One region of the Roseixanthobacter pseudopolyaromaticivorans genome, then DNA from elsewhere that is predicted to be linked to it. Evidence: riboswitches for the same ligand, from Rfam matches in the RefSeq annotation. Region 1 holds a riboswitch; each other region holds the start of a gene.
What was found. A riboswitch is a leader RNA that binds a small molecule or an ion and turns the genes downstream of it on or off. The one in region 1 is predicted to bind cobalamin.

Region 1 (7,810 bases):
GAAAGCCCGGTTTCCCCCGCGCTCTCCACGATCAGCCGGGCGAGGCGGTCGCGGCGGCGCGGGTCGAGGCCGTCGGCCTCGGCATATTCATCCACGAGGCGTTCCAGACGCTGTTCGGCTTCGGTGAGCCCCGCGCCGGTGAGGGGCGGCGGCAGATGGCCGAGCGTCACCGCCGCGATGCGGCGCTTCGCCTGCGCGGCCTCGCCGGGATTGGAGACAATGAAGGGATAGACCACCGGAAGCGCGCCCAGAACCGCCTGCGGGAAGCAGTCCGGCGTGAGTGCGACCGCCTTGCCGGGCAGCCATTCCAACGTGCCGTGTGCGCCCATATGGACCAGGGCATGGGCATCGAGCCCGTGCCGCAGCCACAGGCCGAAAGCCAGCAGGCCATGGCGCGGCGGCAGCGCGGGATCGTGATAGTCCGCCCGCCGGTCGAGCGAGGCGCCGCGATCGGGTGCGAGGGCCACCGTGACATGGCCGAAGCGGGCGCAGCGGAAATGGAAGGCGTCGCCCTGCACGTCTCGGTCGTCCTCCGGCCGACCCCAGGCGGCTGTGATCGCGGCGCGGACGGGCTCGGGGAGGGCGGCGAACAGGCGATGATAGTCAGCGAGCGGCAGGGCCTCGGCGGTGCCGATCCGGTCCAGCAGGGCTTTTGAATCGGCGGGCGCCGCTCCCGCGTCGTAACCCGCGTCCGCCAGTGTCTCCAGCAGGCGCCGCACGCTTTCCGGCACGTCGAGGCCCACCGCATAGCCGGTGCGGCCGGGGGCGCCGGGATAGTCCGGCATCAGCATGGCGATGCGCCGCTCCGCACGGGATGTGCGGGCAAGGCGGACGAGGGCGGCGGCGCGCGCCGCCACGTGGGCGATCGCCTGCGGCTCCGCGCGATTGATGGCGGCGGAGAAGGCGAGGTCCGCATCGGGGGCGGCCATGTCCTTGAAGGAGATGGCGCCGGCGAGCACCCGCCCGTCCAGCTCCGGCAGCACCACGTGCATGGCAAGGTCTGCGGCGGCGAGGCCGCGCGGGCTTTTCGCCCATGCCTCCCGGGCGGTGGTAGCGGGGATGATCTGGAGCACCGGCGGGCCGCCGGCCGGAAAGATATCCTCCGCTTCCCCTGCCGCGAAGGCGGTGGCGGTGAGGATCAGGTCCGGAGCGATCGCGGCGATGGCATCGCGCACGAAGGCGCGAGAGATCGGGTCCTTCAGGCTGGTAAGAAACAGCGGCACCGGCACGATGCCGCGTGCCTCGAGCGCGGCGCAGAGATCGTCGATCGGCGCAAGATCGGCCGCAAGCCATATGGAGCGATAGAACAGGATGATGGCACGGGGGCAGGGGCTCGGCGCGGCCGGAACGTCGCGCGGCTCAGGCGCCACCGCGCTCCCTCTCCCGGTTGCGGGGGAGGGCGGGGGAGGGGGAACGAGATCTTGAGGCGCAAGCGAAGCGTTGCGTAGCACGCCCGCCAGATCCACCGCGCCCTTGCCCGGAAAGTAGAAGCTCGCGGGCGGCACGGGCTTCGGCGCGAGGATCGCGGCGCCGGTTTCCCCCCGCACCACGCGGGCCACATCTTCCAGCAGCGCCCGCATATTGCCCGGGCCGCCCTGGCGGAAATAGCCGAGCCATGCGGCCAATTCTTCCGGCGGCACGGTGGAGAGCGCGGCGAGGCGGGGGTCGTCCTGGTCCTCGCCCGGCAGCAGAGCGAGCGCGATGCCGCGCGCGCGGGCAAGCTCCGCCAGCCGCTCGGCGCCATAGCGCCACCAGTCGAGCCCGCCCAACTGGCGCACCAAGATCACCTTGGCGTGGCGCGCCGCCTTGTCGATCCACAGGTCCACGGACATGGGATGGCGCAGGTCCTTCAGCCGCGCCAGCCGCAGGCTCGGCAGGCATGCGCGGTCCTGCCGCCAGGCGGCGGAAAGCGCCAGCAGGTCGCTGTCGGTGAACGAGAGCGCGAGCACGTCACCGGGCGGCTGGCGCAGGTCGATGGGCTCTGCCAGATCCTCGATGGTTGCGGACGTGCTCGCGAGCAGGTGCATGGGAAAGCTTAGCCCACGATCAAGCGGAAAGCGCCGCCGGTTCCTCGGCCAGCAATGCGCGCTCCACCGCTGCGCGATCGAAGCCCTTCAGGCCGATCACCACCAGGGCGCCGGTGCGCGGCTCTTCCGCGCGCCAGGGCCGGTCGAACTGGTGGGAGATGCGCGTGCCCACGCCCTGCACCAGCAGCCGCAGCGGCTTGCCGGCGACCGGGACGAACCCCTTCACCCGCAGCACGTCCGGCGTTTCGGCGGCACGGGCGACGCGGGCCGCCAAAGCGGCGGGATCGGTGATCTCCGGCAGGCGGACGATGAAGCTGTCGAAATCGTCGTGGTCGTGGTCCAGCTCGTCGTCATGATGGGTGCGGCGGGCGTCGATCTCGTCCTCCGTGCCGATGCCGAGGCCGAGCAGCACCGCTGCGTCCACCTTGCCTCCGGCGGCGCGCACCACCTTCACGGCGCGCGGCAGGGCCTTCGCGATGCGCGCGTCGGCGATTTCGGCGCCGGCCGCGTCCAGCAGGTCCGACTTGGAGAGGATGATCAGGTCGGCGCAGGCGATCTGGTCCTCGAACACTTCTTCCACCGGGTCGTCATGGTCGAGGTTGTCATCGGCGGCGCGCTGGGCGGCGAGCGCTTCGAGGTCGTCCGCGACGCGGCCGGCGGCGAGTGCCGGGCCGTCCACCACCGCCACCACGCCGTCCACCGTCACGCGGCTCTTGATGGCCGGCCACTGGAACGCTTGCACCAGGGGCTTGGGCAAGGCAAGGCCGGAGGTCTCGATGAGGATGTGGTCCACGCGCGGCGTGCGGGAGAGGATGAGGTCCAGGGCCGGCACGAAATCGTCCGCCACCGTGCAGCACAGGCAGCCGTTGGCGAGCTCAACGATATTGTCCTCCGGGCAGCTCTCGATGCCGCAGCCCTTCAGGATCTCGCCATCGATGCCCACGTCGCCGAACTCGTTGACGATCACCGCCAAGCGCTTGCCCTGGGCATTTTCGAGGATGTTGCGGATCAGGGTGGTCTTCCCCGCGCCGAGGAAGCCGGTGACGATGGTGCAGGGGATGCGGGCGAGAGAGGTCATCGCTGGTCCTCGGAAAAGCTCATGGGAGGGATGCGGGCAATCATGCCGCGCTTGAGGCTGTCGGGGCGCCCGCGCCAGGGCAGGATGCCGTCGGTGGAGGTGGCGAAGAGCGCGGCACCGGTTAGGAGGTCGGCGGCGCTGTCGGGCGAAAGATCTCCGAACACGTAGGACCAGCCGCCGGTGCGCACCAGCGCGGCGGAGAGGGCGCGCTTGCAATTGGAGAGGCAGCGCACCTCCTTCACGGCGATGGCGGCGTCGGGGGTCCGCGCAAAGGCATCCAGGGCCTGCCGCGCCAGCGCGGCGCCGGCGGGTGGCGCATCCGAGTCTGCGCCGGTGAGCTTGCAGGTGGTGCACACGAACAGGGTCACGGCCGGAACGCTGGCGACCCGCAGGGAATCCCGTGCCGGCCCATCGGCGGGCGCGGGGGTGCGCGGCGTCGTGTCGCCCGCCGCGAAAGGCGCATCGTCGTTGGAAGGTCGCTCCACGCCGCTTTCCATGGGTGCGCGCGGCCCGCAACCGCGTGCCACAGGAAGAATCGCCATGCCAGGGCACCCCGCCCGGCGCGCGTTCTTGTCGGTGGCAGGTCTCCTGGCTCGCGGATCGCCGTTCGCGGCCGCCTTCCCGGAAGCGGCGCAAGGCCCTTCTCCCAGTGGCTTTTCGGCCGGAACTCACCGCCTACAGTTGCGGGGGCAGCTGCGGCTATCGCCGGGAAAATCCAGGCGCGACCGCATTCCCTTTTCACCCGGCGGAAGCGGCAAGCCGCCCGAACCGGGACCATCGACGCCGACACTTAAGAACCGCTCCGACGCGAAGTCAATGAAGCGGCACGTCATGCCTCAGCCGTGCTGGGACGGGTCCGCCCCAGCACCTGCCGCTGCGGTCTTGGCGGCGATGATCTTCAGGGCGGCGGCCAGCACCTCGTCGATGCCGAGATGCGTGGTGTCCAGCAGCACTGCGTCCTGCGCCATCACCAGCGGCGCTGCGGCGCGATGCGAATCGCGCTCGTCGCGCTTGCGGATGTCGGCCAGCACGTCTTCGAAGGCGACCTCGCTTGCGCGCTCCAGCAGTTCGCGATGCCGGCGGGTGGCGCGTACGTCCGCCGAGGCGGTGACGAACAGCTTTACCGGCGCATTGGGGCAGATCACCGTGCCGATGTCGCGCCCGTCCAGCACGGCGCCGCCGGGCTGGTCCGCGAAGCGGCGCTGCAACTCCAGCAGGGCGCCGCGCACGACCGGGCGGGCCGCGACCACGGAGGCCGCCTCGCCCAGCGCGCCCGTGCGCAGCGTTTCCGCGTCCAGGGTGCGCAGGTCGAGGGTGCGCGCGGCTTCGGCGCTCGCCATCTCGTCGTCCAGCGTGCCGTCGGCGACACAGCGCGCCGCCACCGCCCGATAGAGCAGGCCGGTATCGAGGTGGGGCAGGCCGAGGGTCGCCGCGATCTTGCGGCCGAGGGTCCCCTTGCCGGACGCAGCCGGCCCGTCGATGGCGATGATCATCGTATCGCTCACTTCAGCACAGCGCCGAGGCCGCCCATCATGGGCACGAAGGTGGGGAAGGAGGTGGCGATGAAGGTCATGTCGTCCACGCGCACGCCCTCGCGGGCGGCGAAGCCCATCACCAGAAACGCCATGGCGATGCGGTGGTCCATATGGGTCGCCACCGGCCCGCCACCCACGACCCCGTCCGGCCCGAGGCCGGTGACCAGCAGATCGTCGCCGATGATTTCATAGGGTACGCCGCAGACGGCGAGCCCGTCGGCCACGGCGGCGAGACGGTCGCTCTCCTTCACCCGCAGCTCGTTGAGGCCGCGCATGCGGGTCGTGCCCCGCGCGAACGCCGCCGCCACGGCGAGCACCGGATATTCATCGATCATCGAGGGCGCGCGCTCCGGCGGCACGTCGACGCCGGTCAGCACAGAGTGGCGCACGCGCAGATCGGCCACGACCTCGCCGCCCTCCGTACGCTCTGAAAGCGTCTCGATGGAGGCGCCCATCTCCTTCAGCGTGGTGATGAGGCCGGTGCGCAGCGGATTCATCATCACGTCTTTCAGGATGATGTCGGAACCGGGCACGATCAGCGCCGCCACCAGCGGGAAGGCGGCGGAGGAGGGATCGGACGGCACCGCCACGGGAGCGCCCTTCAGGTCCGGCCGGCCGGCGAGGGTGATGCGGCGGCCGTGGGCGCCGTGGGGCTCGACGCGCACGTCGGCGCCGAAATGGGTCAGCATGCGCTCGGTATGGTCGCGGGTGGATTCGCGCTCCACCACCACCGTGTCGCCGCTCGCGGCAAGCCCGGCCAGCAGCACTGCGGACTTCACCTGCGCCGAAGGCACGGGGGTTTCATAGGTGAAGGCCTTCAGTTCGGTGAGGCCCTTGAGGCGTAGCGGCAGGCGGCCGCCGGGGGCTTCCTCTTCCACCACCACGCCCATGGCGACGAGCGGGTCCAGCACCCGCTTCATGGGCCGGCGGCGCAGGCTGGCATCGCCGTCGAAGGTCGCGACGATGGGGTTTCCCGCAACCACGCCCATCATCAGTCGGGCGCCGGTGCCGGAATTGCCGAAATCCAGCGGCGCCTCGGGGCTCTTCAGATGGCCCGCGCCAACGCCCACCACCCGCCATTCGCCCGGGCCAAGGCGCTCCACCTCCGCCCCGAGCTGGATGCAGGCCTTGGCGGTGTTCAGCACGTCCTCGCCCTCCAGCAGGCCGGTGATGCGGGTTTCCCCGCGCGCCAGGGCGCCGAACATCAGCGCGCGGTGGGAAACCGATTTGTCGCCCGGCACGCGCACCGTTCCGGCGAGGCCCGGCGAAGGCAGGCTTGCGCCGGGAACGACATTTTCCCCATGGCCATGGGAAGAAGAATGAGCGACGGCGCTGGACATGGACTGCTCCCATTTTCGGCGCGCGGACCCTCGCAAAGCCCCGCCGGCCGCCGTTCCAGGATGGATTGCATGCCGTCTAACACAAGCTCGTGCACGCTGGCCACGCGGCCGATGCGGATTCGGTGCTTGACAGGGGCATGGGGTTTCGCCAATGGAGCACCCTCCTTTTGACAGCCCCCTAGGATCTTTGCCGTGGCGAAGCCAGAACTCGGCACCAAGCGCATCTGTCCTGTTACAGGGCGCAAGTTTTACGACTTGAACAAGGACCCGGTGGTGTCTCCCTTCACCGGCGAGTCCTATCCACGCTCCTATTTCGAGCCGGTGGTCCGCAGCCGCGGCGAAGCGGCCCGTGCCGCCGCCGTGCCCGTGGCCGCGGACGCGGACGAGGAGGTGCCGGACGTCGAGGTCATCAGCCTGGAAGAGGCGGATGAGGAAGCCGTCGGCGCCAAGGTCCCGGTGGACGACGTGGACGTGGATGTGGACGTCGATGACGACCTCGTCGCGGACGCGGACGACGACACGTTCCTCGAAGAGGATGAGGACGAAGGGGACGACGTCTCCGATTTGATCGGCGAGGGCCTCGAGGACGACGAAGAGGCTTGATACGGTCTGCGGCCTGTGCTTAAAGGCCGCTCTCGCCGGGGGGCGCGATTCCCCTGGCATCCGTCGCGGGGCATCCCGACGCGCAACTGGTTCCTTAATTGACATCCCATGTCATTTAAATGACCGCCTGCGCGCACCTCGCGATCCGGTGGGGCCATAGCTCAGTTGGGAGAGCGCTTCAATGGCATTGAAGAGGTCGTCGGTTCGATTCCGTCTGGCTCCACCATTTCGTTTCCGCCGGCTCTGAAAAGAGATAAGGCTATAAGGATTGCGGGCCGCCTCAAGGCCCGCTCGTGCCCGGGGGCGATCTTTCCCCGGGAAACGTCGCGGGAGTTCCCGACGCGCCAGCGCTTCGAATTGGGCGGTTTGCCCGCGGCGAGGTGGCAGCGCGAAGCCCGCGGCCCGGTGGGGTCATAGCTCAGTTGGGAGAGCGCTTGAATGGCATTCAAGAGGTCGGCGGTTCGATTCCGCCTGGCCCACCAAATCTCTTTTCCTGAAATTCCCGAACCTCGGTCTCAGGGCCGAAGCGATGGACGCAGCAGGGCGCATCCGGCTCGTGCCGGTGATTGACGGGTGCCGCCTCAGGCGCCCGGCCGCCACATGTGGAACACGGCCTCCGGCGTGACCTCCACATAGCCGCTCGGTCCGCCGGCCCGCAGCACGGGATGAGCTTCTGCCGTCTGATAGATCCCGTCCTTCAGCAGGGTGCGGGCGATATGCACGCCCACCACTTCGCCCAGCACCAGCCACGAGTCGATCGCTTCGCCTGCCGCGCTGCGCAGCTGGATCAGCTGGGTCAGCCGGCATTCGAACGAGACCGGGCTCTGCGCCACGCGCGGCACGTCGATATGGCGGCTCGGCGCGGGGGTGAGGCCGGCGAGGGCGAATTCGTCCACATTCGCGGGCACGGCGGCGCTGGTGGCGTTCATCGCCTCGGCCAGCGGCCGGGTCGCCAGATTCCAGGCGAACACGCCGGTCGCCTCGATATTGGCGACGCTGTGCTTCCAGCCGACGCTGGAAAAACCGATGATGGGCGGGCGATAGTTGAAGGCGTTGAAGAAGCTGTAGGGAGCAAGATTCAGTGTCCCCTCGGCCGAACGCGATGAAATCCAGCCGATGGGGCGCGGCCCGACGATGGCGTTCAGCGGATCGTGCGGCAGGCCGTGGCCCTCGGCCGGCGTGTAGAAATAATAGGCGTCGCCCGTCATGGTGCTCTATCCCCGCATT
Region 2 (7,810 bases), 1.5 Mb from region 1:
CGGATCTCGCAGTCATCCTCGTCGATGCACGGCAAGGACTTCTGACCCAGACCCGCCGCCATTCCTTCATCGTGTCTCTGCTTGGCATTCGCCATGTGGTTCTGGCGGTGAACAAGATCGACCTCGTTCAGTTTTCGCAGAGCCGGTTCGAGGAGATCGTCGCCGACTATACCAAGCTGATCGGTCCTCTGGGATTCGGGACCTTTCAAGCGGTGCCGCTTTCGGCGCGCTATGGCGACAACATCATGGGGCGCAGCGCCAATACGCCCTGGTATCACGGCCCCGCCTTGGTCGAATACCTGGAAAACGTGGACGTCGCCGAGAAGGCAGTCTCCCGCCCTTTCCGACTTCCTGTGCAATGGGTTAACCGGCCCAATCTTGATTTTAGAGGCTTCTCCGGCACCATCGTGAGCGGCTCCGTTCGCCCGGGCGACAGCGTGGTGGTTGCCGGATCCGGACGCACCACGCATGTAAAGTCCATTGTCACCAAAGACGGAAACCTCACCGAGGCTGTCGCCGGGCAGGCGGTGACGCTGACCCTTGCGGATGAGGTGGATATTTCCCGCGGGGATATCCTTGCCGACCCTGTGCACCGCCCGGAGCGGGCCGACCAGTTCGCGGCGCAGATTATCTGGATGCATGATGAACCGCTGCTTCCAGGACGGCCCTATCTAATCAAAATGGGGACGCGCACCGTCGGTGCCACCTTCACCGAAATAAAGCATAAAATGGACGTTAATACATTCCAGGAACTGGCGGCAAAAACGCTTTCCCTGAATGAGGTTGGCGTGGTGAATATCGCCAGCCGTGATGCGTTTTCGTTCGATGCATTCTCCGACGTTCCGGAAACTGGTGCCTTCATTGTCATAGATCGGTTGAGCAACCAGACAGTCGGCGCGGGAATGGTGCAGTTCGCCTTGCGACGGGCGACCAACGTGCATTGGCAGGCGCTCGATGTCTCCAAAGAAGCTCGCGCCACGTTGAAGCATCAGCGGCCCGCCGTATTGTGGTTCACTGGCCTGTCGGGATCAGGTAAATCGACCATCGCCTCCCTGGTCGAAAAGAAATTGTACGCAGCCGGCCGTCATACTTACATGCTTGACGGAGATAATGTTCGTCACGGTCTCAATAAAGACCTTGGATTTACGGATGTCGATCGGGTAGAAAACATCCGGCGTGTTGCTGAGGTCGCGCGATTGTTCGTGGATGCTGGACTAGTGGTTCTGGTCTCCTTCATCTCGCCGTTCAAGGCGGACCGGCAAATGGCCCGGGAGCTTTTAAGCGCAGGGGAGTTCATCGAGGTATTCGTGGATACCCCGATTGAGGTTGCGGAAAAGCGCGACGTAAAAGGCCTTTATAAAAAGGCACGCCAAGGGATTTTGGCCAATTTTACCGGCATCGATAGCCCCTACGAGGTCCCTGAAACTCCCGAACTGCACCTCGCCGGGGGCGAAAAAACGGCCGAGGAACTCGCGGAACAGGTGTTCAACTATCTATCCGAGCGAAATTACCTGCATAGCGACGAGGACGCGGGCGACTGGACGATCTAGGAAACTCTAGCGAGCGCGGGGGCGCGACCTGCCTGACCGCGCTCCACCGCCCCCCTTCTCGCCGACGAACATCGGATTCCTGGGCCATTTCCGCGGTTCTCAGCGAGATGAAACCGTGATTTCGGCCAAATAACTTCGGCGACATACAGCCTCGGTGGCCGGCGGGCCGCAAGGGGGTTTCCTCGCCGGTCGGCCTTGGTCTAAACCAGAGCGTGGGCCGCGAGAATGTGGCCTGCTACCAACGGGCTCGATCGCCTTGACCTTCCTGCTGACATTTCTGGCCCTCGCCATCGAAGCGGGGTTTGGCTATCCGGTCCGCCTGCTGAACCTGATCGGCCATCCCGTCATCTGGATCGGCCGGCTGATCTCGGTGCTCGATCTTGCCTGGAACCGGGCGGAGCTGAGTTTCGCCCGGCGGCGCATGCGGGGCGTGCTGGCGCTTGTGGTGCTGCTTGTGAGCGCCGCAGTGCCGGCCGCGCTTATCGCCGATGTGTTCGACCTGTTGCCCGGTGGGATAGTTCTCACCGCCATCGTCGGCTCGACGCTGCTGGCCCGGCGCTCGCTCCACGAGCATGTGGCGGCGGTGGCCGATGCGCTTGAAATCCACGGGCTCGAAGCGGGGCGCGCCACGGTCTCGCGCATCGTCGGCCGCGACCCGGCCCAGCTCGATGAAGCGGGCGTGACCCGGGCGGCCATCGAAAGCCTGGCGGAGAACTTTTCCGACGGTGTCGTGGCCCCCGCCTTCTGGATGGCCATGGCCGGGCTGCCTGGCATCGCCGCCTACAAGGCCATCAATACCGCCGACAGCATGATCGGCCATCGCACGCCGCGCCACGAGGCGTTCGGCTGGGCCTCCGCGCGGCTCGATGATCTGGTGAACCTGCCTGCCTCGCGCCTCTCGGGGCTGCTGATCATTGCCGCAGCGGTCTTCACGCACGGCGCATCGCCCGCCGGTGCGTGGCGCGCGGTGCGCCGCGATGCCGGCAAGCACCGCTCTCCCAATGCCGGATGGCCGGAAGCGGCGATGGCGGGCGCCCTCGGCATCTCAATCGCGGGGCCGCGCACCTATGCGGGCGTGCTCGCGGACCTGCCCTTCATGGGCGACGGCCGGCGCGAGATCGGCGCCGCCGACATTCGTTCCGCCTTGCATCTCTACCGGATCGCGAACCGCCTGCTCATGGGGCTCGCCCTGTTCTGCGCGGTGCTGGTGGTCATCGCGCGAGGCTGAGCAGAAGGTCGAGATCGAGATGGGCTTCCAGGTGCGCGGCAAGCGCATCCAGGGTCTCGTCCACCTGCGCCTCGTATGAGATTTGTGGCGCGCCGGCGCCCAGCGCGGCGAGCCAAGCGGCGCGCTGGGAATCATCGGCGAACAGCCCATGTACATAACTGCCCATGATGCGCCCGTCGGGTGTTGTCGCGCCATCCGCCTCGCCCGTGGCGAGGCGCGAGAACGGGCGGGCCGTGTCCGCGCCAGTGGTCTCGCCCATATGCATCTCATAGCCTGCGAAGGGCGCCTGGAGGCAGGAGTGGCCCGCAACGGCAACCAGACGCTTCTCGCCCGAGAGAATGGTTTCCACATCCAGCAGGCCGAGCGCCTCCGCCCGGCCCGGCGGGCCTTCGACGCCGTCAGGATCGTCCACCCACCGTCCCAGCATCTGATAGCCGCCGCACAGGCCCAGCACCCGCCCGCCGCGCCGGGCATGGGCGATGATGTCGTGATGCAGGCCGCTGGATTTCAACGCCGCGAGGTCGGAAATCGTGGCCTTGGAGCCGATCAGCAGCACAAGGTCGGTGTCCACCGGCAAGCTCTCGCCCGGCTGCAGGCGCACCACCTCGACCGCCGGCTCCGCATCCAGCGGGTCGAGATCGTCGAAATTGGAGACATGAGGCAGGATCGGCACCGCGATCCTCACCTTGGCGTGGGGCTTTGCCGGCGGCGGCCCCTGGAGCGCGAGCGCATCCTCAGCCGGTAGGCGCGCGGCGGCGGGAAAATGCGGGATGAGGCCGAGCGCAGCCCAGCCGGTGTGCCCCGCCACCAGCGCCATGCCGTCGGCGAACAAGGCGGGATCGCCCCGGAATTTGTTCACCACGAAGCCGGCGATCAGTGCGGCATCCTCCACCGCCAGGACGGTTTTGGTGCCGACGAGGCTGGCGATGACACCGCCCCGGTCGATGTCGCCGATCAGCACCACCGGCACGTCGGCGGCGCGGGCAAACCCCATATTGGCGATGTCGTTGCGGCGCAGATTGACTTCCGAGGCGCTCCCCGCCCCTTCCACCAGCACGAGTTCGGCCTCGCCCTTCAGCCGCGCGAAGCTCTCAAGCACGGCAGGCATGAGGCTCTGCTTCAGGCCCTGGTAGGCGCTGGCCTTGGCGGTGGTGAGCACCCTGCCCTGCACCACCACCTGCGCACCCACCTCGCTCTGCGGCTTCAGGAGCACCGGGTTCATGTGCACGCTCAAAGGCACTCGCGCGGCCCGGGCCTGAAGCGCCTGCGCGCGGCCGATCTCGCCGCCGTCGGCGGTCACGGCGGCATTGTTCGACATGTTCTGCGGCTTGAAGGGCCGCACCCGCAGGCCGCGATTGGCGAAGGCGCGGGCAAGGCCGGCCACCAGCAGGCTCTTGCCCACGTCCGAGCCGGTGCCCTGGAACATCAGTGCGCGGGCAGCCATCAGAATTCGATGCCGGCCTGCGCCTTCACGCCGGCGGAGAAATGATGTTTCACCAATCCCATCTCGGTCACGAGGTCCGCCGCCTCCAGAAGCTCCGGCTTCGCGTTTCGGCCGGTGACGACCACATGCAGGTCGCCCCGGCGCGCTTTCAGCGTCGCGACCACGTCGGTGAGGTCAAGATAGCCGTAGCGCAAAGCGATGTTCAGCTCGTCCAGCACGATCAGGGAGAGGGTCTCGTCGGCCAGCAGCTCGCGGGCTTTGTCGAACGCCCGCGCGGCAGCGGCGGTGTCGCGGGCGAGGTCCTGGGTTTCCCAGGTGAAGCCCTCGCCCATGGTGTGCCAGCGCACGCGATCGCCGAACGCTGCGAAGGCGTCCTTCTCACCGGTGTGCCAGGCGCCCTTGATGAATTGCACCACGCCCACCTTGCGGCCGTAGCCGAGCATGCGCAGCGCCAGCCCGAACGCGGCCGTGCTCTTGCCCTTGCCGGGGCCGGTGTGGACGATCAGCAGCCCCTTCTCCAGGGTCTTTTCCGCCACCTCGGCATCCTGCACCGCTTTGCGCTTGGCCATTTTCTCGCGATGGCGAGCGGCCTGGGCGTCGTCGCCGGCGGCATTTTCGGTTTCATCGCTCATCGAGGCGTGTCCTTCACAATCATGGGCAGGCCGGCCACCATGAAGATCACCTCATGGGCCGTTGCGGCCATGCGTTGGCTGAGCCGGCCGGCGGCGTCGCGAAACCGGCGGGCGAGGGCGTTGTCCGGCACGATGCCGAGCCCCACCTCATTCGCCACCAGCACGCTGAGTCCTGTGCGGGCGGTGATGGCGTCCACAAGGCGATCCTCTTCCGCCGCGAGATCGTGCTCCGCCAGCATGTGGTTGGTGAGCCACAAGGTGAGGCAATCCAGCAGCAGCGGCATGTCGGGCGGCAGGGCCTGGACGATATCGGCGGCATCGAACGGCGCATCGTGGGAGACCCAGCGCGCATCGCGCCGCGCCTGGTGCAGGCGGATGCGCTCGCTCATTTCGGCGTCGAAGGCTTGCGCCGTCGCCACATAGGCGAAGGGCGGGGCGGCGGCTTCCACCCGCTGCTCGGCATGGCGGCTCTTGCCGGACCGCGCGCCGCCGAGCACCAGCACGATCCGGCCCCGCGCCCCGGCCGCGCTCGCGCTCAAGCCGGCACCTGCGAGTGCCGGCGGCAAGAGCTGTGGCAGGCACTGGCCGCGATGCGCGGACCCAACATGAGAGTCTCCCTGGCCCTCCCGCCGAGAGCCGGCCTGTGGCGCCCGCGATGCGGGCTCTGCGTCCTCGGCAGGTCTCCTGGCTTGCGGATCTGCGCGCCCCCACCCTTCCCGAGGCGCGCCTCAGTGGTGGGCACCTCAGTGGTTCATGGGTTTGCTCTCCGCCGACAGTTGCGGGGGCAGCCGCGGCATAGGGAGAAACCCTCCCGCACCGCGTTCCCTTTTGATCCCGAAGGAACCGACGACGCGCCGACTATAAGGCCGCCGCCCCGCGCCGCAACCGCCCGCCCCCGCGATCTCAGCTTCTAGCTTTCGCAACCAGCGTCGAGGTGGACTGGCCCGGCGTCAGTTCGGCGAGCACCAGCTTTCCGCCATTGGCAATCACGATATCGGCGCCGACCACATCCTCGGGCTTATAATCCGCCCCCTTCACCAGCACGTCCGGCAGCAAGGCCGTAATGATCTCCAGCGGCGTGTCCTCCTCGAACAGCACCACCAGATCCACGCAGCGCATGGCGCCGATCACCCGCGCGCGGGCTGTCTCGTCCTGGAGCGGGCGCGTCGGGCCCTTCAGACGGCGCACCGAGGCATCGGTGTTGAGCCCCACGACGAGGCGGTCGCCCTGCGCGGCCGCCGCTTCCAGCATGCCCACATGGCCGGGATGCAGCAGATCGAAGCAGCCGTTGGTGAAGACGATGCGCGCGCCGCTCGCCCGCCAGCGGTCCATGATATCGCGCGCCTTGTCGCGCGAGACGAGGGCGCCCGCCGGCTCCAGCTGCGGCACCGAGCGCTGCAGCGCGGCGGTGAGTTCCGCGCGCGTCACCACCGCCGTGCCGAGCTTGGCCACGGCAATCGCGGCGGCGGCATTGGCGACCGGCACGCTGGCTTCCAGGTTGAGCCCGCAGGCGAGCGACAAGGCGAGCGCGGCCAGCGCCGTATCGCCGGCGCCGGAAACATCGAACACCTCGCGCGCCTCGGCCGGCACATGGAGCACGGTGCCGTTGCGGCGCCAGAGCGTCATGCCCTTTTCCGCGCGCGTCACCAGCACATCGCCGCCGAACTGGGCACTCGCGGCCTGTGCGGCGCGCTCGGCGTCGGCATCGGTCTCGTCCGGCAGGCCGGTGGCCTCGCTCAATTCGCGCCGGTTGGGCGTTACCAGCGTCGCGCCGCGATAGACCTCGAAGGTGCGGCGCTTGGGATCGACGATCACCGGCACGCCCAGCGTGCGCGCCTCGGCCAGCACGGCGGCGACGACACGGTCGCCGAGCACCCCCTTGGCATAGTCGGAGAGCACCACCACCGAACAGCCCGCCATGGCGCGGCTGGCGGCCGCGATCAAGGCGTCCTCGACGGCGGCGGACGGCGGGGCGGACATCTCGGCATCGATGCGGACGATCTGCTGGCGCCCGCTCATCACCCGCGTCTTGGTGACGGTGGGGCGGATGGCGTCCACCACCAGGCCGGACAGATCGATCCGCGCATAGGGCGCGAGCGCGGCGCGCAGCTGGTCGGCCTCCCCGTCGGCCCCGACCAGCCCCACGAGGCGGATCGGCGCGCCCATGGCGGCGGCATTGGCGGCGACGTTCGCCGCCCCGCCCGGCACGATGCGTTCCGCGCCATGCAGCAGCACCGGCACCGGCGCCTCGGGCGAGATGCGCGAAACCGAGCCGAGGATGTAGCGATCCACCATGACATCGCCGATGACGGCGACGGGACCGGGCTTGGTATCAGGAAGCATGGTGCCGGTATCCTGGGGCAAGATCAGCCGTTGGGTCGTGCAAGGTCCCGGTCATCAGGCGGAATTGCGGCCGCGCAGATGCTCGGTGACATAGATCCGCACGCCATCCTCCAGCGAGGTGAACGGGTGGGTAAAGCCTGCGGCGCGCAGTTTCGAGACGTCCGCCTGGGTGAAATATTGATACGCGTTGCGGATGGAAACCGGCATATCGACATAGGTGATGCGCGGTTCTTTGCCTGCCGCCGTGAACACGGCCTTTGCGAGATCCGCGAAGCTGCGGGCCTGCCCGGTGCCGACATTGAAAATGCCGCTGGCGGCGGGCGTCTCCAGCAGCCAGCGCACCACCGCGACGCAATCGCCCACATAGACGAAATCCCGCAGCTGCCCGCCATCCTCATATCCCGGATCGTGCGACTTGAAGAGCGTCACCGCCTCGCCCATCGCCGCGGTCGGATAGATCTTGTGGACCACCGAGCGCATGTCGTCCTTGTGGGCCTCGCCCGGGCCATAGACGTTGAAGAAGCGCAGGCCCGCCCATTGCGGCGGCACCGGACGGCCGGCGGCGACGTCGGCCGCGAAGCGGCGGTCCGCCATCAGCTTGCTCCAGCCATAG
Region 3 (7,810 bases), 2.2 Mb from region 1:
GATTCCGCAGAGCGGATATGCGGCAGGGCTGGTGATATTGCTGATCGCCATGCTGGACGAGTTTGTCCATGTCGCGGGCGGCAACCGGCCCCGCTATGAGAAGGAACCCGCCACTTCGCCAGATGAATTGGTCGAGCGCATCGCTGCCGGCGGAGGCGTCTGAGCCATGATGCATTTCGATCTGGCGCAGCTCTCCATCGTGCTGCTTCTGCTTCTCGTCGCCATCCTCGCCAGCGGTGTGTGGATTGCCTTCGGCCTCGGCATCGTCGGGCTCGCGGCCATGGTGCTCACCACCAACGTGCCCATCGGCCAGGTGCTCGCCACCACCGTGTGGAGCGCCACCGCCTCTTGGACGCTCGCCGCCCTGCCGCTGTTCATCTGGATGGGCGAGATCCTGTTCCGAACACGCTTGTCGGAAGAGATGTTCCGCGGCCTTGCGCCGTGGCTGCAATGGCTTCCCGGCCGCCTGCTGCATGTGAACGTGGTGGGCTGCGGGATCTTCGCTGCGGTCTCCGGCTCCTCCGCCGCCACCTGCGCCACCATCGGCAAGATCGCTTTGCCGGAGCTGGACAAGCGCGGCTACGACAAGGGCATGAGCATCGGCACGCTGGCCGGCTCGGGCACGCTCGGCCTGCTCATTCCGCCGTCGATCCCGATGGTGGTCTATGCGGTCACGGCCAATGTCTCGGTGCTCCAGGTGTTCCTCGGCGGCTTCCTGCCGGGGCTGCTGGTGATGGCGCTCTACAGCGGCTACATCATCATCTGGGCGCTGCTCAACCCGTCCAAGTCGCCGCCGCGCGACCCGCGGATGCCGTTCCGGGAAAAGCTACGCCAATCGGCGCGCCTGCTGCCGTGCCTGCTGCTGATCGCGGGGGTGTTTCTCTCGCTCATCCTCGGCCTCGCCACGGCGACCGAATGCGCCGCCTGGGGCGTGATGGGCGCGCTTGCCCTGGCGGCCTGGAGCGGGACGCTGACCTGGACCGCGTTCATCGAGAGCGTGATGAGCGCCACCCGGCTGTCCTGCATGATCATGCTGATCATCGCCGGCGCGGCCTTCACCACCGCCGCCATGGCTTATACCGGCATCCCGGTGGCGCTGGCGGAATGGGTGCAGGGGCTCAACCTCACCCCCGGCAAGCTCGCCCTGGCGCTGACCGTCATGTACATCATCCTCGGCTGCCTCGTGGACGGCATCTCGATGATCGTCCTGACGGCAGTGATCGTGCTGCCGATGGTGAAGCAGGCAGGGTTCGACCTCGTCTGGTTCGGCGTCTACCTCGTCATCCACGTCGAGATGGCGCAGATTACGCCGCCCGTGGGCTTCAACCTGTTCGTGCTCCAGAACATGAGCGGGCGCGATACGCTCTCGGTGGCCAAGGCTGCTTTTCCATTCTTCATTCTGCTCAACGTCGCGGTCATCATCATCACGACCTTCCCGGAGATCGTCCTGGTGCTGCCGCGCTGGGCCTTCCCCGGGTGATCCACCGCCGTCAAAGCCAACCAGAAGAGGGATACAAAATGGCACGCTTGCGTTTCCTCGCACCGGCGCTCGTCGCAGCCGGCATCGCCACGCTCTCGGCGGCCCCAGCGCTCGCCCAGACCAAGTGGAACCTTCCCTCCGCCTACCCGGCGGACAATTTCCACACCGAGAACATCGCTCAGTTCGCCAAGGACGTGGAAACCCTGTCCGGCGGCAAGCTGCTGATCACGCTTCATCCCAACGCCGTCCTGTTCAAGGCGCCGGAGATCAAGCGCGCGGTGGCGACCGGCCAGGCCCAGGCCGGCGAGGTCATCATGTCGATCCACGAGAACGAGGATCCGATCTTCGGCGTCGACGTGGTTCCGTTCCTCGCCACCTCCTACGAAAGCTCGAAGAAGCTCTGGGCGGCCTCTCGCCCGTTCGTCGAGAAGAAGATGGAATCGCAGGGGCTTATGGTGCTCTATGCGGTGCCCTGGCCGCCGCAGGGCATTTTCTCCAAGAACCCTGTCACCAAGGTCGAGGATCTGAAGGGCGCCAAATGGCGCGCCTATAATGTCGGCACCTCGCGCATCGGCGATCTGCTTGGCGCCCAGTCCGTCACCGTGCAGCAGGCCGAACTGGCGCAGGCGCTCGCCACCGGCGTGGTCACCGCCCTCATCACCTCCGCCGCCACTGGCTATGACGTGAAGATCTGGGAAAGCATTCCCTATTTCTACGACGTCCAGGCCTGGCTGCCGAAGAACATGGTGTTCGTGAACAAGGCCGCGTTCGAGGCCCTCGACAAGCCGACTCAGGAGGCCGTGCTGAAGGCCGCCGCCGCAGCCGAGGAACGTGGCTGGAAGAGCTCCATCGAAAAGAGCAAATGGTATGTCGACCAGCTCCAGGCCAAGGGCATGAAGGTGGAGCCGCCCTCCGCCGAACTGCGGGCGGGCTTCGAGAAGATCGGCAAGCAGCTGACCGCCGACTGGATCAAGAAGGCCGGCCCGGACGGCGAAGCCATCCTCGCCACCTTCAACAAATGAGCCTCGACGCCTGAGGCTGCGGCGCGCGGCTGGCGCGCCGCCCCACGCTGGCCGGCCCCGCAAGGGCCGGTCTTTCCGCGAAATCCGCGCCGGCGCGTTTCACTGAAGACGCCTCGGCCGGCCGCCGCGGTCCATGCCCAATAACAGATAGACGCCACGCCGCATGACCCGACGCCCCTCCCCCCCTTCGGCCGCCGCCAGCGATGATCGCAAGATCTCCTCCGGCCCGCTCGGCTCGATCGTCTCCTCGGCCCATCTCGCGGACGGGGCGCTGCCGGCGCTCTCGGAGCTGGAATTCGGCCTCAACATGATCACCCACGGCTATCAGCGCTGGATGGTCCGCTGCATGGCGGCGGCCGGGTTGCCGGATCTCTCCTCGCTCGACGTGCTGGTGCTGCACCATGTGGCCCACCGCGACCGGGCGAAGACCATCGCCGATCTGTGCCTGGTGCTGGATGTGGAGGATACGCACCTGGTGACCTATGCGGCCAAGAAGCTCCAGGCGCTGGGGCTGGTTTCCGGCGGCCGGCGCGGCAAGGAGAAGACCTTGGCGGCGACCGAGAAGGGGCGCCTCGCCTGCCAGCGCTATCGCGAGGTGCGCGAGGCGCTGCTGACCAAGACCGTGGCCGCGACCGGCATTGCGCCGGAAAAGCTTTCGGAAATCGCCGCCTTGCTGCGCACGCTCTCCGGCCATTACGATCAGGCGGCGCGGGCGGCAGCGAGCCTTTAGGCGCGCCCCGCCACCCACATTCACCAAAAATGTTTCACGTGAAACAATGACTTAAGCTAGACGAACATCGGTTTACTGGGGCTTCACCGCGGTTTTCCGGCCGATCACACCGGCTTTTCGCTCCGATATTGCGCATCACATTTCGGCATGCCGAATGCCGCCCGCTTCTGAGGGATCGACGCGGGCCGACAGCGACCAAAAGGGCACCACCGGCGGCGCACCCGGGGGTCCGACACAGCGGTCCCCCCGGCTCACCGAACCGGCCCAGCGCAAGCTGGTCAGCGCAGGGCGCCGGCGGAAGCGAGGCGCACGCCGCGATGGGCGCGCAGGCTGCGCTCGGCGAGCGGGCCGAAGACCAGCCCGAGGGTCGTCCATAGCACCGCCTGGATGCCGAGCGTGGCGATGCGGAACTCCCACAGGAGCGAGGCCGAGAATTCGGCCGGCACCTCGTTGATGGTCGGCAGCGCCATCTGCACCAGGGCGATCACCGCCACATAGGCGAGGGCCGCCGCCACGATGCCGTTCCACGCGCCGTGGCGGGCGGCGAGCCGCCGGGCCAGCAGCACGGCGCCCGTGAGCGCGACCAGCGAAGCCGCGAGCATCAGGAAGAACATCTGGGTGCGGAAGCCGATGGTCGCGCCGTCGCCCACGGCGGGCGGATTGGCGGGATATTTCAGCCCCGGCACCAGCACGATGGCCAAGAACCCGCCCAGCGCCAGCAGCACCACCGTGGCGCGCGGGGACAGCGGACCCACCCGCCCAAGGGCGAAGGCGAAGACCAGCGCGAAGATGCCGCCCATGGCGGCGCCATAGACCACGGTGCCGGTCAGCAGGCCGAGGCCGGCCTGGGTGGACCGGCTGACCAATTCCTCCTCGCCACCATGGGAATGGCCCTCTGCGGCGGCGGGTTCCGGGGCGGCGGCATGCATGTGCGTGCTGCCGTCGGCATGGACATGCGGCGTCGCCGCCGGGGATGCGGGAGCGGCGGCGGGCGCCGGCCCTTCCGCATGCGCTTCCTCAAAGGCGATGGCGCGGTTGACCGCGGGTTCACCGAAGACGCGCGCGAATCCGAACGAGAGCAGGCCCGCGAGGACGCCGACAAGCATCCCGCGAAGCAGGAGAGACCCAACCATGTCGCATCCCCCTCAGTGGCAGGGGAAGCCGAGCAGATGGCGGCCGTCGTGCAGGAATTCATGCACATACATGCCGGGGATGAGGGAGGTCGCACCCTGTTCGGCGCCGACGAAATAGAGCGCGAGCAGCATCAGCAGGCCGCCGAACACCGCCCAGGGCAGAAGTTCGCTGACCGAGATGGTCTGCGTGCCGGCCGCAGCGCCGAGGGAGGAACCGGAAAGAAGGGTGTCGGCCATGCTGGGTCTCCTGGGATTGCGCGTCCCGAAATCGAACAAAACCCTGCGGGCCGGGTCTGACTTGCGGCACAGCCGGAATGGCGTGCCGCTTACAGTGGCGCGACCGTGTCGGATTTTCACCGACTTCCTCACCCGCAGCGAAGCTCCGACACTATTTGCGGGATACAGGTTGTGTCAAACAAACAATGTGGCAAACCGGGCACCCGCCCGGCCCGCCGGCCGCCGTTCGATGTCCCCGCCTGATACCGCGAGGTTGCCCCGTCGCCATGGCCAATCGCCTGACGCTGATCTGCCACGGTGCCACCGCCGCCATGCGGGCCGGCGCCTTTCCGTGCGACGAACCGCTGGAGCCGCGCGCCCTCGCGCAGACGCAAGCCTGGCGCGGCCGGCTGCGGCGGCCCGACCGGGTGCTCGCCGCGCCGGCCCTGCGCGCGCGTGAAACCGCACAGGCCCTCGGCTTTAACGCCGAGACGGATGTGGATCTTCAGGATTGGGACTGTGGGCTTTGGGCGGGCCTCACCTTCGCTGAGGTGGACACGGCTTATCCCGGCGCGCTCGCCCTCTGGCGCGGCGAGCCCCAGGCCGCGCCGCACGGCGGCGAATCGCGCACGGCGCTGATCGCCCGCATGGAGGATTGGCTGGACCGCCAGCGCGAGAGCCATGGCCATCTGATCGCATGCACCCACGCGGCGAATGTCCGGGCGCTGGTGGCCGGGCTTCTCCAGGCGCCTGACGCCTTCTGGCAGATCGACATCGCGCCCCTGAGCCTGACTGACCTGCGCACCGACGGCCGGCGCTGGACCCTGCGCACGCTCGGCCAGCCTTTGGACGACCCGCACGACACCTGACGGGCACGGGGGGAAAGATCGCCGGAGCGGGCGGCACACCGCGCGGAAAGGGCCACGAGCGACACGCGCCACGCGGCCCCTCCCGCGCGGCGCAATGACGTGCCGCGCGCCCCGGCAAGGCGGGGAGGAAAGGGGAAAAGAACAATCCTAGGGCCGGCGGCACCGCAAACCTTGGCGCCGCCGGGCTGTTTCAACCTGATCGGACTCGTCGGACCAGGCCCTGGCGTCAGCTGGCCTTCTTGAACTTGGCAGCCTCTTCCGAACCGCCGGTGGCATTGCCGGCGCTGTAGGAATGGGCCCCCACGCCGGCGAGCTTGCCGCCATCGACGATGAGATATTCGTCGCGGATCGGCCGGCCCTCGAAATAGCATTCCAGAATCTCGCGCGTGCCGGCCGCATAACGGGTCTGAGCGGAGAGCGAGGTGCCGGAGATGTGGGGCGTCATGCCGTGGTGGGGCATGGTGCGCCAGGGGTGATCCTGCGGCGCGGGCTGCGGAAACCACACATCGCCCGCATAGCCGGCGAGCTGGCCGCCTTCGAGCGCGCGCACGATGGCGTCGCGGTCGCACAGTTTGCCGCGCGCCGTGTTGACCAGATAGGCGCCGCGCTTGAACAGCTTCAGCGTCTCCTCATTGATCATGTGCTCGGTTTCGGGATGCAGCGGGCAGTTCAGCGTGACCACGTCGCACACGCCGTACATCTCCTCGCGGGTCGCGTGCCAGGTGAGGTTCAGCTCGGCCTCCACCTCGGCCGGCAGGCGGTGGCGGTCGGTATAGTGCAGGTGCATGTCGAACGGCTTCAGGCGGCGCAACACCGCAAGGCCGATACGCCCGGCGGCCACCGTGCCCACATGCATGCCTTCCACGTCATAGGAGCGGGCGACGCAATCGGCGATGTTCCAGCCGCCCTTGCGCACCCAATCGTGGGAGGGGAGATAATTGCGCACGAGGCCGAGGATCATCATCACCACGTGCTCGGCGACGCTGATGGAGTTGCAATAAGTGACCTCGGCGACCGTGATCTTGGCATCGATGGCGGCTTGCAGATCCACATGATCGGAGCCGATGCCGGCGGTGAGCGCCAGCTTCAGCTTGGGCGCCTTGGCGATGCGTTCCTTGGTGAGATAGGCCGGCCAGAACGGCTGGGAGATCACCACTTCCGCGTCGTGCAGTTCGCGCTCCAGCACGCTGTCGGGGCCGTCCTTGGAAGAGGTCACGACCAGCGTGTGGCCAAGGGATTCCAGGTATTTGCGCAGGCCGAGCGCGCCTGAAACGCTGCCCAGCATGGTGCCGGGCTGGAAATCGATCGCCTTCGGGGTCGGCAGGGTCTGGCCGCCGGGATAATGGTCGATCCTGGGAAGATCGTCGCGGGCATAGGTCTTGGGATAGCCGTTAACGGGATCGTCGTAGAGAACGCAGACAATTTTCGCCATGGTTTCCTCCTGAAGGCAGGCCTCGGCATTCGCCGCAAAGGCGTTAGGCATGCCGGATCTTGGGCGGGGGCGGAGCAACCGCCCGCCTGAGGCGATGCCGGTTCTGCTCCGCGTTCGGGGCGGCGCGCTTTGGCGCACGGTGCCGCTTCGACCGGCTCAGTGAAGACCGGCGGACCGCGCGCGTCCAATCGATTGGACGCAAGAATTCATAGGCGAAGGCAATGATGGAACGGTTCCAGGAACCGCCCGGCGACGGGCGGCGCGGCGCGCCTCAGAGCGTGCGCAGCGCGCCTTGGACGAAGCCGCGCGCGATCCGCAGGAAGGCATCGGCCACCGGGGGCTTGGGATCGCGGTCGGTGGCGACGAGCCCCACCGCCTGGGTGTGCACCGGATCCACCAAGCGCAGCGCGCGCACCCCCTCGATGCGCCCGAAGCTGGACAAATGGGTCTGCGGCACGATGCTCGCCCAGGCGCCGGAGGCCACCTGCGACCAGATGCCGAAGAAGGAGTTGGCCTCGATGCGCGGGCGCGAGGCGACACCCGCCTGCGCCAGCACGCGGTCGATGATCCGCCGGTTCTGCATGTCGCCCGTCAGCAGGCAGAGCGGGCTTTCCGCCGCCGCGCGCCAGCTGATGGTCTCGCGGCCGGCATGTTCGTCGGCCTGCGCGGTGACGAAGACATAGGCTTCCTCATAGAGCGCGAACCCGCTCACCCGGCTCAGCGGCTCGGTGTCGAGATAGGTGACGCCGACATCGAGGTCGAGATCGTCGAGCCCGCGCTGGATCGCGACCGAGCTGAGCGAATGGATCTGCACCCGCACCTCGGGATGGCGCGCGCAGAAAGCGTTCACGAGGGGCGGGATGGCCGGCAAGGTGGCAGGCACGGCGCCGATGCGCAGCTGGCCTGCAAGGCCGGCGCCGCGGCCGGA
Region 4 (7,810 bases), 1.6 Mb from region 1:
CGTTCACCACCGTATAGCCCGGCTGGTCGATGTAATCGCTGGTGAGGCGCACGACATCCCACCAGGCGGAGGCATAGATCAGCGTGGCGGAGAGATTGAGCTGGTCGGTGGGGTTCCAGTCCGCACTGACGCTCACCTTGTTGTTGGGCCGTCGCAGCGGGGTGCAGGAGGTGTCGGTCAGCGGTGCGCAGGCGGCGCCGAAGGAGGTGTCGGGCGGCATGTAGCCGACCGCCTGCGTGTAGGTGTAATCGACCCGCAGCTTCAGCCGGTCTGTCACCGCAAAGGCAATGAACGTCTCCGCGCCCTGCGTCGTGGCGCTGGAGATGTTGACGTTCTGGTACGTCACCGGGTCGTAGCTGATGAGATTGGTGATGTCGTTGTGGAAATAGGTGGCGCCGAAGGTCACCCGCCCGCCCAACACCTCTTGCTCGAAACCGGCGTCGTAGCCCGTGCTTTCCTCCGGCTTCAGCGCCGCATTGCCGTAATAGGGCGCATAGAGCTGGTAGAGGGACGGCGCCTTGAAGCCGGTGCCGTAGCTCGCCTTCAGCGTGGTGCCGGTCTCGGGAATGAGAATGCCCGGCGCGAGGCGGAAGGTGGAATGGTCGCCGAACGTATCGTCGCTGTCGAAGCGGATATTCGCGGCCCCGAAGAAGCGCTCGCCCAGCTTGCCCTGGAGCTCGGCATAGACGCCGGTGTCGCCGGTGCTGGCGGAAAGATCGGTGTATTGGGTGGACGAGGTCATCGCCTCGTTGCGCCGCTCCACGCCCACCAGCAGATTCTGTCCGGGGGCGAAGGCGAGGTTCGAGCGCAGGTAATAGGTCTGCCGGTCACCCTCATATTGGCCGTTCACATCGGCATTCGGTCCGGTGGTCGGGTTCGATGTGGTCATCGCGCTGACCCCGAAAGTGGTGTTCAGCGCGCCGTCGAGCGCAGTCCACACCCCCTCGCCCTTGGTGAAGAACATGCTGGCGAGGCTGGTGGAGCGTTCCGCCGCCGGCAGGCCCTCGTACAGCGGCGGGGGATAGACATCCGGCGTGTAGGCGAGCCCACTGTCGATGTAGCGGGCGACGAAATTGACCGCGAATGCATCGCTCATCTGGAAATCGAGGCGGGTCGAATAGGTCCAGTTGTCATAGGCGTTCGGGTTGATCGGATAGCCGGGCGGCACGATGCCGGGCGGCGTGACGGGGATGTCGGTCGAAGAGAAATGGGTGACGTTGAAGGAATAGCCGACCTTTTCCGTTGAGCCGCTAAGTGCTGCGGCCTGGTTGAAGGTTCCGAGCGCGCCGCCTTCCACATAACCGAACACCTTGGCCGGCCCCTCGCCCTTCTTGGTGGTAATGGAGATCACGCCGCCGATCGCGTCCGAGCCGTAGAGGCCGCTCTGGGGACCGCGCAGCACCTCGATGCGCGCAAGGTCCGTGGCGAGCAATTGGCCGAAGTCGAAGGCGCCGGTGGGGCTGGACGGATTGCCGGCGTCGATGCCGTCCACCATCACCTTCACATGGTTGGAATTGGTGCCCCGGATGAACACCGAGGTCTGCCCGCCGGGGCCGCCGGTCTGCACCACGTTGAGCCCCGGAAGGGACTGAAGCACTTGGGGAACGGTGCGCAATTGCTGGCGGTCGATATCCTCGGCTGTGACGACGCTCACCGAGGAGGCGACCTGGTCCGCCGGGGTCGGCATGCCGGTGGCGCTGACGACCACCTCGGGCAGCTCGATGGATTGGGAGGCGCCGGCAGCCGGCGCTGCCGACTGGGCGCAGGCCAATTCGGATACGGACGAGAGCAACAGCGCGGCAAGTATGGATCTGCGGGCGGCGCGCGAGGCGCCGCGAGGGGGAAAAACAGGGACGGAAGGCATCGGGGCCTCAGCGGGACGAGTGGTCCGTCACCGCGAACGAGGCCTCCGTGCGGCTGAAAAGCCGCCTGGAAAAACCACCATCAGGACACCCCGCCCAATGTGCTCGCGCGTGACCACGGCTGACGGCAGGTCTCCTGGCTCGCGGGTCAGCGTCCATCTCGTCGCCTTCCCAGGCCTGAAGGCCCAGTGGCTGATGACGAAGGACTCGCCGCTTACAGTTGCGGGGGCAGCCGCGGCTTCGCCCAACTCCTGTTTCCAGGCGCCGACTCACCGCGTTCCCTTTTGATCCCCTAGGGGAACCGTCGCCATGACGGTAGACGCACCGCAGGCGAACCGTCAAGCTGGCCGAACGCGCACGAAGGACGACCAGTAGTGCCGCTGCGACAGGGATATGCTGCAGTCTCTCGCTGCCCTGCGGCGGCGCGAACGGCAGGCCTTTTTGAAAGAGTTGCCGGCCGCGACAGGTTACGTCTCTCCCCGAGTGTGGACAGCACGAGCACATCCCTCGGCCGTCAAGACGACCCGTCTCACGGAGACATGGAATGACCGACCCCTCTGGATTGCCGCCCAAACGCGCGCTTGCGTCATTCGCGCTTATCGGCGCCGTCATGGCGGCCGGCGCGGGCGCGTTCGCTTATACTGCAGGCTGGCTTTCGCCGGATCGGCTGACCCCCGGCAAGATCGTGGCGGCGCTCGCGCCTCCCTCGGGGCCGGCGCTTGGGCACCGGCGCAATCATGCCAAGGGCATCTGCTTCACCGGCATATTCGAATCGAACGGGAACGGCGCGGAGCTTTCGCGCGCAGAAGTCTTCGCGCCGGGCCAATATCCGGTGCTCGGCCGGTTCAATCTCGGCACACCGGACCCTAATGCGCCGGACGCGACCGTGCGGGTGCGCGGCCTGGGACTCCAGATCACCACGCCAGGCGGGCAGGTCTGGCGCAGCGCCACGATCGATCTGCCGTTCTTTCCCGTGGCCACGCCCGAGGCGTTCTACGCTCTGCTGACCGCATCCCACGACAAGAACCCGCAGGCGATGAAGGACTTCGGCGCCGCCCATCCGGAGTTTGCCGCGTTTGGGGCCTGGGCCGGCAGCGCGCCCTGGACCGCCAGTTATGCGGAGGAGCGTTACAACAGCCTCAACAGCTTCGTCTTCAAGAGCAAAGCCGGCCTGGAGCAGGCCGTGCGCTGGTCGTTCGTGCCGCAAGCGCGCGTGGTGCCGGTGACCAAGGACGAACTTGCAAAACTCGGCCCGGATCATCTTGAGCAGGACATCGTCGCGCGGGTGGGCCAGGCGCCGCAGCGCTGGACCTTGGAGGTCACGCTGGCCAATCCGGGCGATCCCACCTCGGATCCCACCAAGGCGTGGCCGCCGGGGCGGCGGACCGTGGAGGTCGGAACGCTTGTGGTTCAGCACATCGAGGCCGAACGCGACGGCCCGTGTCGCGATATCAATTTCGACCCGACGATCCTGCCGGATGGCATCAGCGTTTCCGACGATCCTTTTCCGGCCGCACGCTCATCGGCTTACGCGAAATCGTACGATCTGCGGACTTCGGAAGCTAAATATTATCCGCATGACATGAATACCGCGACCGGAGCCCGGCCATGACGAGAGATCATTCGCATTTCAATTTCGTCCAGCGGTTGTTTCACTGGGTCATGGCCGTGTGCATTTTGGCGATGCTGTTCATCGGCGTGGGCATGGTGTCGACCGTCATGCCGAAATACGTGCCGCTTCTCGCCGCGCACAAGACGCTAGGCATCGCGATTCTTGCGCTCGCGCTGATCCGTCTCGCGGTGCGTCTGCGCTACGGCGCGCCGCCCTTGCCGGAAGATCTGCCAGCGCCGATGCGGCTCGGGGCGCACCTTTCACATTATGCGCTTTACGGTCTCATGCTCGCCATGCCGCTGGTCGGCTGGGCCATGATGTCCGCGGGTGGGTATCCGGTGGTGCTTTATGGGGGCATCCATCTGCCGCCTCTGCTTGCGCAGAGCGATGCCCTCCATGCCTTGCTCTGGAATGCGCATTTCTATCTCGCATTCGCCTTCTTCGCGCTGGTTCTGCTCCATATCGCGGCGGCGCTTTTTCACGGATTGATCCGGCGGGACGGCGTCTTCGAAAGCATGGCGCCGGTCCCGGTTCATGACGAGGCCACAGCTCCCAAGTGATGGACTGCGCGATCTGCTCCAGGCAGCGCGCGCCGTCCTTCGCTCGATCCTGCTCCCGCGCGGATCACGCCTGCGCGCGGCGGTTCTCATAAAGCTTGAGCGCGACGCCCACCGCTTCCAGCAACGGTGTCGGTATGTCGAACGCGCGGGCGCGCGCGGCGAGGTCGCCGATGATCTGATCGGCTTCCACCGGATTGCCCTGGCTAAGATCGCGATACAGGGACGAGGTCATGGGCGAGCCGTCCGTCGTCAGCTGCGCCTGTGTCCAGGCGAGGAAGGCCGGTCGCGGGTCGAAACCCGCCGCCTGCGCGATGGCGGTGCATTCGGCGACGATGGCGCGCGCGACAGTTTTACCACCGGCAGCCGCAACCTCGCCGATGCTGCCGCGCAGCAGGCAGGTGGTGGCGCCGAGGCTCGCGAGGAACACCCACTTCTCCCACATGTCGAGCAGGATGTGATCCGAGAGCTGCGCGTCGAAGCCGGAGCCCTGCATCACGGCGTCGAGGGCTTCGATGCGCGCCGAGTGGGTGCCGTCGGTTTCGCCATAGGTGAGCTCCTGCAGCGGGCTCATCTGCACGACGCGGCCTTCGTCGTCGATGCGGCCCATGATCTTGCAGACCCCGCCGAGGAGCCGCTCCGCCCCGAAGCGCGCGGCCAGTAGATCCATGTGCTTCATTCCGTTGAGCACCGGCAGGATCATGGTATCCGGGCCTATGGCGGGGGCGACGTCGGCGAGCGCGGCTTCCAGGGCGAACGCCTTCACCGAGACCAGAACGAGATCGTACGGCCCGGTGATCTCGTCGGCGGTCACGATGCCGGGGTGAAGCGTCACGTCGCCGAGGGGGCTGACGATCTCAAGCCCGCGGGCCCTAAGGCGGGCCGCCCGGTTGGGGCGGACGAGGAAGGTCACGTCGCGTCCCGCCTGAGAGAGGCGACCGCCGAAATAGCCGCCGGTGGAACCGGCACCGACCACGAGAATACGCATCGTTTGCTCCGATAAACCGATCCGAGTCGGTGGGGGGGTGGAAGACCGCTCTAGCGAAACCAGGAGCCGGAGGCGATCGATATGCCGACCACGGTGCCATAGGCAAACAGGCCGAAAGCATAGACCGCGAACAACCAGTACAACGAACCGGTGGCGGAAAGCACCAGCGCGCCGCCGGCGGTGGCGATGATCATGCGCAGCAGGCTGGCGAGAAGCGGCCAGCCGAGGCGCCCGGCGCCCTGGGAGGCGAAATACAGCGTCATGCCCAACCCGAAGAAGCCGAAGAACGGGCCGACGATGCGCAGATACACCGTGCCCACCGCCAGCATTTCGGGCGTCGCATCGAACAGGCCGAGCCAGGCGGCTGGCCAGATCGCGGCGGCGATGCCCACCGTTTCCGTCAACGCGAAGGCGAAGCCGCCGCCGATCAGCGCGATGCGGAGCGCCCGCCTGTTCTGCCCCGCGCCGATATTGGTGCCCACCAGCGCCACCAGCGGCCCGCCGAGCCCGAAGGCCAGGGGTGGCAGCAGATATTCCAGCCGGGTGCCGGTGCCGAAGCCCGCCACCGCGCCGGGTCCCGCGTGGGCGGCAACAAGAGCCATGGTGACGGCGATCGTCAGGTTCAGCTGGATCGTGTTGACCGCCGCCACCGCCCCCACTTTCAGGATATTCCAGGCATAGGGCAGGTGCAGCCGGGTCCAGGCGAAGCGCGCCACGTTGCGCCCGCTGGCGACGTACCAGGCGAGGATCGCGGTGCCGGCGGCGTAATAAAGCAGCATGGCGATCGCCCCGCCGGCGATGCCGTAGGACGGAATCGGGCCGAATCCGAGGATCAGCGCATAAGAGAGCGGCGCCAGCAGCACTGCGCCGCCGCAGATGACGAGGCCCGGCACCAGCATGTTTCCGGTGCCGCGAATGATGCTGGCCAGCGCATTGAACACCCAGAGCAGGACCATGCCGGCGAACAGGATGTGGGCATAGGTGATGGCCTCATCCAGCGATGCACCGCTGCCGCCGAGCAACGCGAACAGATGGTGGCCGAACAGGAGAACGAGCGCGGAAAAGGTGAGGCCGAAGCCTGCATTGATGAGCAGCGCGTGCAGCACAAGGCTGTCGGCTTCCGCCCGCCGCTGGCCGCCAAGGGCGCGGGCGATGGCGGAGGAAATGCCACCGCCCATTGCACCTTGGGACATGTTCTGCATCAGGACCAGGACCGGCAGCACCAGCGCCATGCCGGTGAGGGCATCGACGCCGAGCCGGGCGATGAAAGCCATTTCGATCAGGCCCGTGCTCGATTGGGCGAGCATGACCAGGATATTGGGCCACGCGAGGCGCAAGAGCAGGGGCACCACCGGGGCGTCCAGAAGGGCCCGAGTGCGGGACGACATGGCGGCTGGTGCGATGGGCTGCGGCTGCGGGGGCGCGGCGCGGACCTGATCGGACGGGATATCGAGCATGTCGGGTTCCAATCGGCCGGAAGTCGGTAGAGCCGCGCGATCTTGATTTACGGGTATATGCCCATAAATTTGAAAATAGAGGCATATGCGCGTATTCGTCAATTGACGGCCCCGTGAGGAGCAACGGAATGGCAGGGCACAAGGATTTGTCAGCCGAAACCCAGCGCGCGTCCGACGTCCCCGCGGTGGGCGCTTATCCCAACGCGGGGCGCTGCAACGGCACGGCTTTGCGCAAGGCCATGCGCCGCGTATCGCAGCTGTACGATTCCGTGCTGGCGCCGTGTGGTTTGAAGGGCACCCAGCGCTCACTGCTCATCCACATCGCGCGGGCCGGAACGCCGACCATGGGCGAACTTTCCGCTGCCCTGGTGCTCGATCGTTCCGCGCTGGGACATAATCTCAAGCCGCTGGAGCGCGACGGCCTCGTGGCTCTGGTGCCGGATGTACAGGACAAGCGCAGCCGCCGGGTGGTGCTGACGCCGCTCGGCAAGGCGAAGCTGGACGCATCCATGGCGCTCTGGGCGCAGGCGCAGGCGCGGTTTGAGGTGGTGTTCGGTCACGACGAGGCGGCGGAGCTGCGCGCCGCGCTTGAGCGCATCGCCTCGCCGGAATTCGCCGAGGCCTTTTCCGCCAGCGACATCTGCGAATGAGCATCCGCCCGGTTCGCCCTGACGTTCAGTCAGTGCGACCGACATGGCAAATTGATTTGACGCCACGGCGCGGCGGTCTTTCTAAGGGGATCGCTCCCGCCTGAATCGAGACTGCTCCCATGACGAAAGCCCCCTCCCGGACCTGGCTCATCACCGGCTGCTCCGCCGGCTTCGGCCGCGTGCTCGCGGAGGCCGTGCTGGCGCGCGGCGACCGCGTGATGCTGACCGCCCGCGATCCCGCGACGCTTGCAGACCTTGCCGCCCGTTATCCGGACACCGCGCGCGCGGCGAAGCTCGATGTCACGCACCCCGGTGATGCTGCGGCTGCCGTCGCCGCAACGCAGGCGGCATTCGGCGGGCTCGACGTGCTGGTGAACAATGCCGGCTACGGCATTCTCGGCGCGGTTGAGGAGGCGGCACCGGAGGAATATCGCGCGCTGTTCGATGTCAATGTGTTCGGCCTCATCGAGACCACGCGTGCCGCCCTACCGCTGATGCGCCAGGGCACGGGCGGGCGCATCGTGCAGTTCTCTTCCAATCTCGGGCTGCTCTCGCGCGCAGGCTATGGCTATTACAGCGCCACCAAATTCGCCGTCGAGGGCCTCTCGGAGGCGCTGGCGGCCGAAGTGGAGCCGCTCGGCATTTCGGTGATCCTGGTGGAGCCCGGCACGTTCCGTACGGACT

Region 2: another riboswitch for cobalamin. It lies ahead of cobU (bifunctional adenosylcobinamide kinase/adenosylcobinamide-phosphate guanylyltransferase); the one in region 1 lies ahead of V5F68_RS02695 (DUF1636 family protein).
Region 3: another riboswitch for cobalamin. It lies ahead of V5F68_RS17155 (CbtB domain-containing protein); the one in region 1 lies ahead of V5F68_RS02695 (DUF1636 family protein).
Region 4: another riboswitch for cobalamin. It lies ahead of V5F68_RS19840 (TonB-dependent receptor plug domain-containing protein); the one in region 1 lies ahead of V5F68_RS02695 (DUF1636 family protein).

The regions. Positions count from the first base shown of each region.
Region 1 is NZ_CM195539.1:574,113-581,922, forward strand. It holds gene cobN (cobaltochelatase subunit CobN) at 1-2,027, opposite strand, end outside; gene cobW (cobalamin biosynthesis protein CobW) at 2,047-3,105, opposite strand; gene V5F68_RS02695 (DUF1636 family protein) at 3,102-3,647, opposite strand; cobalamin riboswitch at 3,667-3,899, opposite strand; gene cmk ((d)CMP kinase) at 3,942-4,598, opposite strand; gene aroA (3-phosphoshikimate 1-carboxyvinyltransferase) at 4,607-5,980, opposite strand; gene V5F68_RS02710 (TIGR02300 family protein) at 6,173-6,583, shown strand; tRNA gene V5F68_RS02715 (tRNA-Ala) at 6,734-6,809, shown strand; tRNA gene V5F68_RS02720 (tRNA-Ala) at 6,991-7,065, shown strand; gene V5F68_RS02725 (flavin reductase family protein) at 7,165-7,791, opposite strand.
Region 2 is NZ_CM195539.1:2,034,124-2,041,933, reverse strand. It holds gene cysN (sulfate adenylyltransferase subunit CysN) at 1-1,550, shown strand, start outside; gene cbiB (adenosylcobinamide-phosphate synthase CbiB) at 1,807-2,778, shown strand; gene V5F68_RS09810 (cobyric acid synthase) at 2,762-4,222, opposite strand; gene cobO (cob(I)yrinic acid a,c-diamide adenosyltransferase) at 4,222-4,854, opposite strand; gene cobU (bifunctional adenosylcobinamide kinase/adenosylcobinamide-phosphate guanylyltransferase) at 4,851-5,393, opposite strand; cobalamin riboswitch at 5,512-5,717, opposite strand; gene rfaE1 (D-glycero-beta-D-manno-heptose-7-phosphate kinase) at 5,758-7,197, opposite strand; gene rfaD (ADP-glyceromanno-heptose 6-epimerase) at 7,252-7,810, opposite strand, start outside.
Region 3 is NZ_CM195539.1:3,635,981-3,643,790, forward strand. It holds gene V5F68_RS17130 (TRAP transporter small permease) at 1-163, shown strand, start outside; gene V5F68_RS17135 (TRAP transporter large permease) at 167-1,480, shown strand; gene V5F68_RS17140 (TRAP transporter substrate-binding protein) at 1,519-2,502, shown strand; gene V5F68_RS17145 (winged helix DNA-binding protein) at 2,666-3,232, shown strand; gene V5F68_RS17150 (CbtA family protein) at 3,511-4,365, opposite strand; gene V5F68_RS17155 (CbtB domain-containing protein) at 4,378-4,602, opposite strand; adenosylcobalamin (AdoCbl) riboswitch at 4,604-4,757, opposite strand; gene V5F68_RS17160 (histidine phosphatase family protein) at 4,869-5,450, shown strand; gene V5F68_RS17165 (NAD-dependent formate dehydrogenase) at 5,677-6,882, opposite strand; gene V5F68_RS17170 (LysR family transcriptional regulator) at 7,154-7,810, opposite strand, start outside.
Region 4 is NZ_CM195539.1:4,222,423-4,230,232, reverse strand. It holds gene V5F68_RS19840 (TonB-dependent receptor plug domain-containing protein) at 1-1,864, opposite strand, end outside; cobalamin riboswitch at 1,972-2,182, opposite strand; gene V5F68_RS19835 (catalase family peroxidase) at 2,407-3,474, shown strand; gene V5F68_RS19830 (cytochrome b) at 3,471-4,034, shown strand; gene panE (2-dehydropantoate 2-reductase) at 4,099-5,019, opposite strand; gene V5F68_RS19820 (MATE family efflux transporter) at 5,070-6,476, opposite strand; gene V5F68_RS19815 (MarR family winged helix-turn-helix transcriptional regulator) at 6,605-7,126, shown strand; gene V5F68_RS19810 (oxidoreductase) at 7,246-7,810, shown strand, end outside.